DNA from 2 places in the Hoeflea prorocentri genome. Region 2 is predicted to be linked to the other one. Evidence: predicted binding sites of a transcription regulator. Region 2 holds the regulator's gene; the other holds the start of a gene.
The links. Region 2 encodes PhoB, which activates phosphate uptake and scavenging genes when phosphate is short. Its sites were predicted from a motif close to TGTCATNNANCTGTCAT; they were not measured.

Region 1: olsB (l-ornithine N(alpha)-acyltransferase) is a predicted target of PhoB. The motif match lies at 2,504-2,520, and genes of this name have one in related genera.

What each region holds. Positions count from the first base shown of each region.
Region 1 covers NZ_JAPJZI010000001.1:3,950,397-3,954,876, reverse strand. Annotated here, with positions in the region: gene OQ273_RS18600 (NADP-dependent malic enzyme) at 1-1,523, shown strand, start outside; gene olsB (l-ornithine N(alpha)-acyltransferase) at 1,582-2,442, opposite strand; gene acuI (acrylyl-CoA reductase (NADPH)) at 2,582-3,577, opposite strand; gene lspA (signal peptidase II) at 3,619-4,134, opposite strand; gene OQ273_RS18580 (TrmH family RNA methyltransferase) at 4,437-4,480, opposite strand, start outside.
Region 2 covers NZ_JAPJZI010000001.1:3,735,340-3,739,819, forward strand. Annotated here, with positions in the region: gene OQ273_RS17480 (LysR family transcriptional regulator) at 1-120, opposite strand, end outside; gene OQ273_RS17485 (RidA family protein) at 272-655, shown strand; gene OQ273_RS17490 (L-2-amino-thiazoline-4-carboxylic acid hydrolase) at 652-1,149, shown strand; gene OQ273_RS17495 (winged helix-turn-helix transcriptional regulator) at 1,133-1,624, opposite strand; gene OQ273_RS17500 (VOC family protein) at 1,711-2,082, shown strand; gene phoB (phosphate regulon transcriptional regulator PhoB) at 2,128-2,811, opposite strand; gene phoU (phosphate signaling complex protein PhoU) at 2,856-3,593, opposite strand; gene pstB (phosphate ABC transporter ATP-binding protein PstB) at 3,616-4,434, opposite strand.

The DNA.
Region 1 (4,480 bases), 220 kb from region 2:
AAGACAGGACGCTAGCGGAAGCTGTGGCGGGCGCGGATGTGTTTTTCGGGCTGTCGGTCAAGGGTGCGCTGACCGAGGACATGGTCCGCTCGATGGCCGACAATCCGATTATCTTCGCCATGGCCAATCCCGATCCGGAAATCACGCCGGAAGAGGTCGCCCGCATTCGTGACGATGCCATCATGGCGACCGGCCGGTCCGATTATCCCAACCAGGTCAACAATGTTCTGGGCTTTCCCTACATATTCCGTGGTGCGTTGGACGTGCGTGCATCGACCATCAACGATCCGATGAAAATCGCGGCAGCCGAGGCGCTTGCCTACCTTGCGCGTGAGGACGTGCCCGATGAGGTGGCCGCCGCCTATCGCGGAAATCGCCCCCGTTTCGGCCCGGAATACATCATTCCCGTGCCCTTCGATCCGCGCCTGTTGTCGGATATTCCAAGGGCCGTCGCCCGAGCGGCCATGGATTCCGGCGTTGCGCAGCGCCCGATCCTCGATCTTGAAGCCTATGGGCGTGAGCTATCCGCCCGTCGCGATCCGATCGCCTCAACGCTGCAGCGCATTTATGAGCGCGTGCGCCGCCAGCAGGGCCGTGTTGTCTTCGCCGAGGGCGAGGAAGAGCAGGTCATGCGCGCGGCTGTGTCCTATGTGAACCAGAATCTGGGTACGGCCATTCTGCTCGGGCGCTCCGAGCAGATGGAAGAGGTGGCCAAACAAGCCGGCATTGATCTCAACAAGCCCGGTCTTGAACTCGTCAATGCCCGCGTGTCGCACCGGGTGGAGGCCTATACCGAATATCTTTATGCGCGTCTGCAGAGGAAGGGTTATCTCTATCGTGACTGCCAGCGGCTGATTAACACCGACCGCAACCATTTTGCATCCTGCATGGTCGCCCTTGGCGACGCGGATGCGGTGGTGACAGGCACGACACGTAACTATTCAACGGCGCTGGACGATGTCCGCCGCTGCATTGACGTCAAACCCGGCCACCGGGTGATCGGGGTCTCGCTGGCCCTGTGTCGCGGCAGGACCGTTTTGGTTGCGGACACGGCCGTGATTGACATGCCGGATTCGGAAGAACTCGCCGACATCGCCGAAGAGGCAGCCGGCGTGGCGCGGCGGCTCGGCTATGAGCCGCGGGTTGCCATGCTCGCTTATTCGACCTTCGGACACCCGCCCGGCGAACGGGCAGAGCGGGTGCGCGAGGCGGTCTCCATATTGGACCGCCGGCGGGTCGATTTCGAATATGACGGTGAGATGGCGGCCGATGTGGCGCTCAATCTCGATGTCATGCGGCAATATCCGTTCTGCCGCTTGTCCGGTCCGGCCAACGTTCTGGTCATGCCGGCGTTCCACTCGGCGTCCATTTCGACAAAAATGCTTCAGGAACTCGGCGGTTCAACCGTCATCGGGCCGCTGCTTGTCGGTCTCGACAAATCGGTTCAGATCGTCTCCATGGGCGCGCGCGATTCCGACATCGTCAACATGGCGGCAATCGCCGCGTTCAACGTCGGAAGCTGACAACGCAAAAGAAGGCGGGCGCCGAAGGCCCCCGCCATTTTCCGAAACGATCCGTAAATCAGGATGCGAAGCGGCTGGCGTCAGCGCCGTAGTGGTTCAGATACCGCTTGTCGATTTTCGAGATCGGCAGCACCACCATCACGTCGGTCGTGCCGAATGCATGGTCAATCACTGCGCCGTCGCCTATCACCGCGCCGAGCCTCAGATAGCCTTTCAGAAGCGGGGGAAGGGCGGATATGGCGCTGCGCGCGTCGACGGCCTCCTTCGGCATCAGGTCCATATTGTTATAGAGCTCCGGCCGGGCACTGACCGACCATTCACCCGTTGCCAGCCGGTTGTGATAGAGGAAAGACAAAGGCAGCGCATGGGCTTCGGGCCGTATTCCGGGCATGGAGGCGCAGCCGAACATGACATCAATGCCGTGCTCCAGAGAATAGGCCCAGTTGCCCTGCCAAAGCAGTTCGACGGTCCGTCGGGTGCGATATTGCGGCAGCACACAGGAGCGTCCGAGTTCCAGGAAGCGCTTTTCCGGGTGACGCGCGAGCATATCGTCGATGGCGAATTCGGATGTCGAGTAGAAGCCGTCATTTGCCCGTGCAACATCCTGCCTAAGCAGGCGATAGGTGCCGACGATTTGATCTTCCGAGCTGCCGACAATTGTACGGTCGAAAACAAGCAAATGATCGCACACGGCATCGAAAGCATCGATGTCGCGTCCGCGGCGCATGGAGTCGGGCGGAAGGACTGCACCCATTTCCTTGGCGAAGACGTTGAACCGGACGGCCTGGGCCGCCTCGATCTCAGCCGATGTGCACGCCAGGCGGGTTTCAAGATCGCCAATCCGGCCCAATATGGCGGTTTCTTCCTGTATCATCTCGAGTGCCGGCCGTGATGCGCCGGCTGGTAATGTGTCGCGCATGTTCAATGTCATGGCAATTTAATCCCGTGAACGAGTCATGCCGCTCATAAACCAGAAAAATACGACAATGCAGTGACATGCGACCACTGCTTTTCCATGATAAGTTGCCGTCCGGGACTAATGCCACCCTTTTTCGAAATCACTTCTCCATATCAATAACGACGCGGCCCCTGATCTTTCCATCAATAAGGTCGGTTGCTGTCGGAATAATATCATCAAATGCAATGGTTTTCGATAGAGCGTGGAGTTTGCTCAGGTCGAGATCGGTACCCAGGCGCTGCCAAGCCTCCTCCCTCAAAGCACGTGGCGCCATGACCGAATCAACGCCAAGAAGCGCGATTCCCCTCAAGATAAAGGGCATGACAGTGGCCGGAAGATCCATGCCTTGCGCAAGGCCGCAGGCGGCCACCGCGCCGCCATAGCGGGTCATCGCAAGGACGTTCGAAAGCGTGTGGCTGCCGACCGAATCGATGCCGGCTGCCCAGCGCTCCTTGCCGAGCGGGCGGCCCGGCTCGGACAGTTCGGCGCGATCGATGATTTCGGATGCGCCCAGCGATGTGAGAAAATCGGTTTCCGACGTGCGGCCGGTCGATGCGACCACCTCAAAACCGAGCTTCGACAAAATTGCGATCGCCACTGTCCCAACACCGCCATTGGCGCCCGTGACGACAACCGGGCCGTCACCGGGCGTTACGCCGTGGCGTTCAAGCGCCATGACGCAAAGCATCGCGGTATAGCCCGCCGTGCCGATTGCCATGGCGTCCAGCGCGCTGATGCCGTCCGGGCGGCGGATGAGCCAGTCGCCGTTGAGGCGCGCATATCGCGCATAGGTGCCCGTATGTGTTTCACCGACGCCCCAGCCGTTGAGAATGACCTGATCGCCTGCGCTGAAACCGTCATGGCTCGATTGCACAACCGTACCGGCGCAATCGATGCCCGGTATCATCGGCCAGCGCCGTATCACCGGCGCCTTGCCGGTGATTGCAAGGCCATCCTTGTAGTTGATGGTCGTTGCATTGACTTCCACAACGACGTCGCCTTCCATCAGATCGTCGAGCCCGATCTCTCGGGTTTCGACACTTTGAACCTTGTTTTCGTCGCGATCAATGACGATGGCTCTGAACGGTTCCTGCATGATTTTTCCTCCGATTGCCGGCAATCGCCGGCACGTCTTCTCTAGGATTGTTCCGATTCTTCCGTTTCCTGCGGGTAAATCCATTTGCCGAACAGTTCATCGACAATGATCGCGCCTGCGCCCAGCGTGATGAAGGTGTCGGCCAGGTTGAAAACTGCGAAATACCAATTGTGCGTATGAAAGAGGATGTAGTCGATAACATAGCCATAGCTCGCGCGGTCGATCAGATTGCCGATGGCGCCGGCGACGATCAGTGCGAACCCGATCTGACTGATCCAGCGCTGCGGCGTGCTGCGCGCCCAAAGGCCCGCAACGAATGCAATGACCACAAGCATCAGCGCAATCAGCCAGTTTTCGTTCATCCAGCTCAGCATCGAAAAAGCGATGCCTTCATTGCGGGTGTGGAACAGGGCGAGGAACGGCAGAACATCGACCATCTGCTGAAGCGGCAGGAACTCCTCGACGGCCCATTTTATGGACTGGTCAATCGCCACGAGCACCGCAACCAGGGCCATCGCATAGCGTGGGCGGGAGAACAATGACCGTGCGGCTTTCATGTTAGAGCGTCTCTGGTTTAAATGGCGTCATTTGACCGTGGCGATTTTGGCCGCTGACAAGGCGGGTTGCGCGCCGTGGTGCCATCCCACCACAAGCGCGAGCCATCACAGTCAGAGGGCAAAATCGCCCGGCCCCTTCATCTCTGCATTTCAATACGATAATCCTTTCGAGGGTGGCGGCAAATCGGCCCATCGGTAGCGTTGCGTCGCTTGCCCGATGCCCCACATCGCGCTGCGCGACGCGCCTTTCCGACTGGACCGGTTTACCACCATCAAATGCCTCCATTTAAACCAGAAACGCTCTAAACCTCCAGCGCGTGCCTGCGGGCTTCAAACAGCATAACCC
Region 2 (4,480 bases):
CTGCTGGCTTATAGCGCCGGCGGTGACGCCGAGTTCGCTTGCTGCGGTCGTAAAGCTCAAATGTCTGGCGGCCGCTTCGAAGGCGCGCAGCGTGTTGAGTGATGGAAGCCTGTAAGTCATCAAATTTCTCCTCACTTCAAAGTGACACAAAGAACGGCATTTGAAGACTCAGCATTTCTATGCCTCCACCGGAGGTTTTCTGCGTTGAGATTACCGTCCCCACCAGTAGCTTCGTTTGCGCACAATGAATTCCGTCAACGAGGACCCATCCATGAAAATGGAACACATCACATCCGCAAAAGCTCACGATCTGAAAAGCCGATATGCCCAGTGTGTCGCCGTTTCCGGTCATTCACGAACCATCTATGTGAGCGGGCAAATCCCGGTGCGGCCCGACGGAACGGTGCCGGAGACCTTCAAGGAGCAGGCCGAGCAGGCCTGGGCGAATGTCGAGGCACAGCTCAAGGCGGCCGGCCTCGGATTGGAAAACATCGTCCGCCACACGACCTATCTGTCGGACCGCAAATACAGGGCCGAAAACAGCCTCGTGCGCAAAGCGGTGCTCGGCGGGCATGAGCCGGCCTTGACGGTGATCATTGCCGGGATTTTTGACGAAGCCTGGCTGCTGGAAATCGAAGCGGTGGCCGCCGGATGAGTAAGAGTTGCACCAACGCGCTTCATGCCAGCGCGGTGAAAGATCGTGGCAGGATTTACCTCGCCGTATTTCGCGAACTGTCGCACCGTTGCGGCGAGGCAGAGGCCATCAGCGTTTTGCAAAGCGCCAGCCGGGCGCACGGGCTGGAGGTCGGGGCGTCGCTGGCGCATCTCGCGCCTCGGGATTTTAGGGGCATGCTCAACACGTATTTTCTCGGCCCCGACAGCGCGACCTATTCGCCTCAGGTCAATGAAATCAGCGACACATGCCTTGATGTCCAGTTCATGACCTGCCCGCTCAAGGACGGGTGGCTGGAGATGGGGTGCAGCGATGAAGAGGTGTGTACGCTCCTGAAATGCGCGACGGCATTTGACGATGCTGTCTGGGAAGCGGCGGGGTTCGACTATGAGCTTGAATCCTGGGCACCCGGCAAGCCCGGCTGCTGCCGCACGCGATTGAGGGAAAGGCCCGCACAGGTCACAGAAGACCGCTGATCGCGTTGCTGATTGCAATGCCCTCATTCGCGGCCTGATAGATCGGCCGCGGCGGGTGCGATGCGATGTCGATCTCGCGGTGCAGCCAATGCCGCGCCTCCAGTTTTTGAAGCGATTGGGAAAGCGCCCGGTCGGTTATGGGGGACAGGTCGCTCTTGATGTCGACGAAACGGCGGGGCCGACCGCTGACGGCAAGGACGGGAAGCGTCCATGTACGGCGAAGCAGGGACTGTCCGGATTCATCCGGCAAAGCCCCGGCGATCATATCTGCCATCTTCGCAAACCTCATTCCTTCCTCGGTCAACCTGAATTCCGGTCTCAGCGGGTGGCCATGTCCGGGATTGCGCTCCAGAATCCCGAGTTCAACTAGATGCGCCAGGCTGCTTGCAAAGGCTGTGCGGCTTGCACCGGACGCCACAAGAAGCGGCGCCTGACGCCCCGGCACACCGTCATGCATCGCTTTGAGGATGCTCAAAGACCATGACCGGGATGTAATATTGACAAGTCGACCAATGTCCATAAAGTATAGTATATATAATTTTAGTTGAACTGGAAACTGCAATGGCTGTCGTAAAACTGAATAACGAAATCACCTTTGCGCTGTCGGTCCGCGACCGGCATGCGAGCGCGAAATGGTATGAGGACATGCTTGGATTTGAGCTGGTACATCACATCGACGAGGCCGGGTGGAGCGAAGTCAAGACAATGACGGAAGGCGTTACGCTGGGATTGGGCGAGCAGACGGAACCGGTTCCCGGAAATGCCGTTCCGGTCTTCGGCATCGACGACATCACAACAGCGCGCAATGCGCTGGAGGCTGCTGGCGTCAAATTCGACGGACCAACCGATACGGTCGAAGGCATGGTCAGCACCGCGACCTTCTACGACCCAGACGGCAATGCCTTCATGTTGGCACAGGACCTGACGCGGTAGCGGACCGGAATCGGCCGTCGCCAAGAGGTCGGTGACAGGTCCTGCTCACGTTTCCAGTGAATAGCCCGCACCGCGGACCGTGCGAATAACGTCGCGCATATTGGCAAGGTTGAGGGCCTTGCGCAGGCGACCGACATGGACGTCGACGGTGCGTTCATCCACATAGATATCGTGGCCCCAGACGCCGTCGAGAAGCTGCGAGCGGGAGAAGACACGCGTCGGCGAGGTCATGAAGAACTCCAGCAGGCGGAATTCGGTCGGACCGAGCTTGATCTCGCGGCCGCGTCGGTAGACGCGATGGGTCTCGCGGTCGAGTTCGATATCGCCGGCCTTCAAAACCGTCGAGATCGTCTCCGGCTTGACCCGGCGTAAAAGGGCGCGCACGCGGGCCATGAGTTCGGGCGTTGAGAACGGCTTGACGACATAATCGTCCGCGCCGGTGGCAAGGCCCCTCACCCGTTCGCTTTCCTCGCCGCGCGCGGTCAGGAGAATGATCGGCAGGCGCTCGGTTTCCGGCCGGACACGTAAACGACGACACAGTTCGATACCTGAGAGGCCGGGCAGCATCCAGTCAAGGATCAGAAGATCGGGAACCCGCTCCTGCAGTTTGATCTCCGCCTCGTCACCGCGCAGGACGGTATCGACCTCGTAGCCTTCGGCTTCCAGATTGTAACGCAGCAGGACGCTCAGCGCCTCTTCGTCTTCAACGACGGTGATTTGCGGTGCAATGCCCATGTCTTGTCTCCGGCGGCAGGGCCTGATGGCCCGCCAGCCTACTCTTCCTCGGCGCCCACAGACGTGGTTTCATCGTCCTTGGGCCGCTCGTTCGACAGTTGCGAGCCGGTGCTGATGTAGTAGACCGTCTCGGCAATATTGGTGGCGTGGTCGCCGATCCGCTCGATGTTCTTTGCGCAAAACAGGAGATGCGTACAGGCGGTTATGTTGCGCGGATCTTCCATCATATAGGTGAGCAGCTCACGGAAAAGGGACGTATATATTGCGTCGATCTCGTCGTCGCGCTGACGAATGGAACTGGCGAGTTCCGGCGAGCGGGACGAATAGGCGTCGAGCACTTCTTTCAGCTGCGTTAGAGCCAGCTCGGCAAGGTGATCGAGGCCGCGCACCAGCTTCTTCGGCTGCGCCATGCCATGGACGGCGAGCACACGTTTGGCGATGTTCTTTGCCATGTCGCCGACCCGTTCCAGATCGGCGGCAATGCGGATCGACCCTATAATGTCGCGCAGATCCGCCGCCATGGGCTGACGCTTGGCGATGATCAAAACCGCTTTCTCGCCGATCTGTCGCTCGGCATCGTCAAGAACCAGATCGTCGGAAATGACCTTTTGCGAGAGCGCGGCATCGCCATTGACGAGCGCGGCGACGGATTCCTCAAGCATACGCTCGGCAATCCCGCCCATCTCTGCGATGCGGCGCACGAGAAACTGCAGATCCTCGTCATAGGCCGAGACCGTGTGAGCGGCGAGCTGATTACTGGAATTGTTTTCGTTCATGATCGTTCCTGTCCGCTCAAGATCAGCCGAAGCGGCCGGTGATGTAGTCCTGGGTACGCTGATCGTCGGGGTTGGTGAACATCTTGTCCGTGTCGCCGACCTCGACCAGCTTGCCCAGATGGAACATGGCGGTGCGCTGCGAGACGCGCGCGGCCTGCTGCATGGAGTGGGTCACAATGACAATTGTGTAGTTCTGGCGTATCTCGTCGATCAGCTCCTCGACCTTGGCCGTGGCGATCGGATCGAGCGCCGAACAGGGCTCGTCCATCAATATCACTTCCGGGTTGACGGCAATGGCGCGGGCGATGCAGAGACGCTGCTGCTGACCGCCGGAAAGGCCGGTTCCCGGTTCGTTGAGCCTGTCCTTGACCTCGTCGAATAGGCCGGCTCTTTGCAGGCTGGTTTCGACAATCTCGTCAAACCCTGCCTTGCTGTTGGCCATGCCGTGAATACGCGGGCCGTAAGCGATATTCTCATAAATCGATTTCGGAAACGGGTTGGGTTTTTGAAAGACCATGCCGACGCTGGCACGCAGCTCCACCACATCAACGGCCGGATGATAGATATCCGCGCCATCCAATGTGATGCTTCCCTTGACCTCGCAGCCGTCAATCGTGTCGTTCATCCGGTTCAGACAGCGCAGGAAGGTGGACTTGCCGCAGCCAGACGGACCGATGAGGGCCGTGACCTGATTTTTCCTGACATCGAGGTCCACATCAAAGAGCGCCTGGGAACCGCTGTAAAAGACGCTCACCATGCGGCCCTGCATCTTTATGGGCGGCTGCGGTTCGGTTTTTGCACCAACCGCCTCTTCTACTGCTGCTTCCGACATCATATTCATCCTTCAAAACCCCACTGTATCGGCTTTTTGCCCGTCAGGGGCGGCA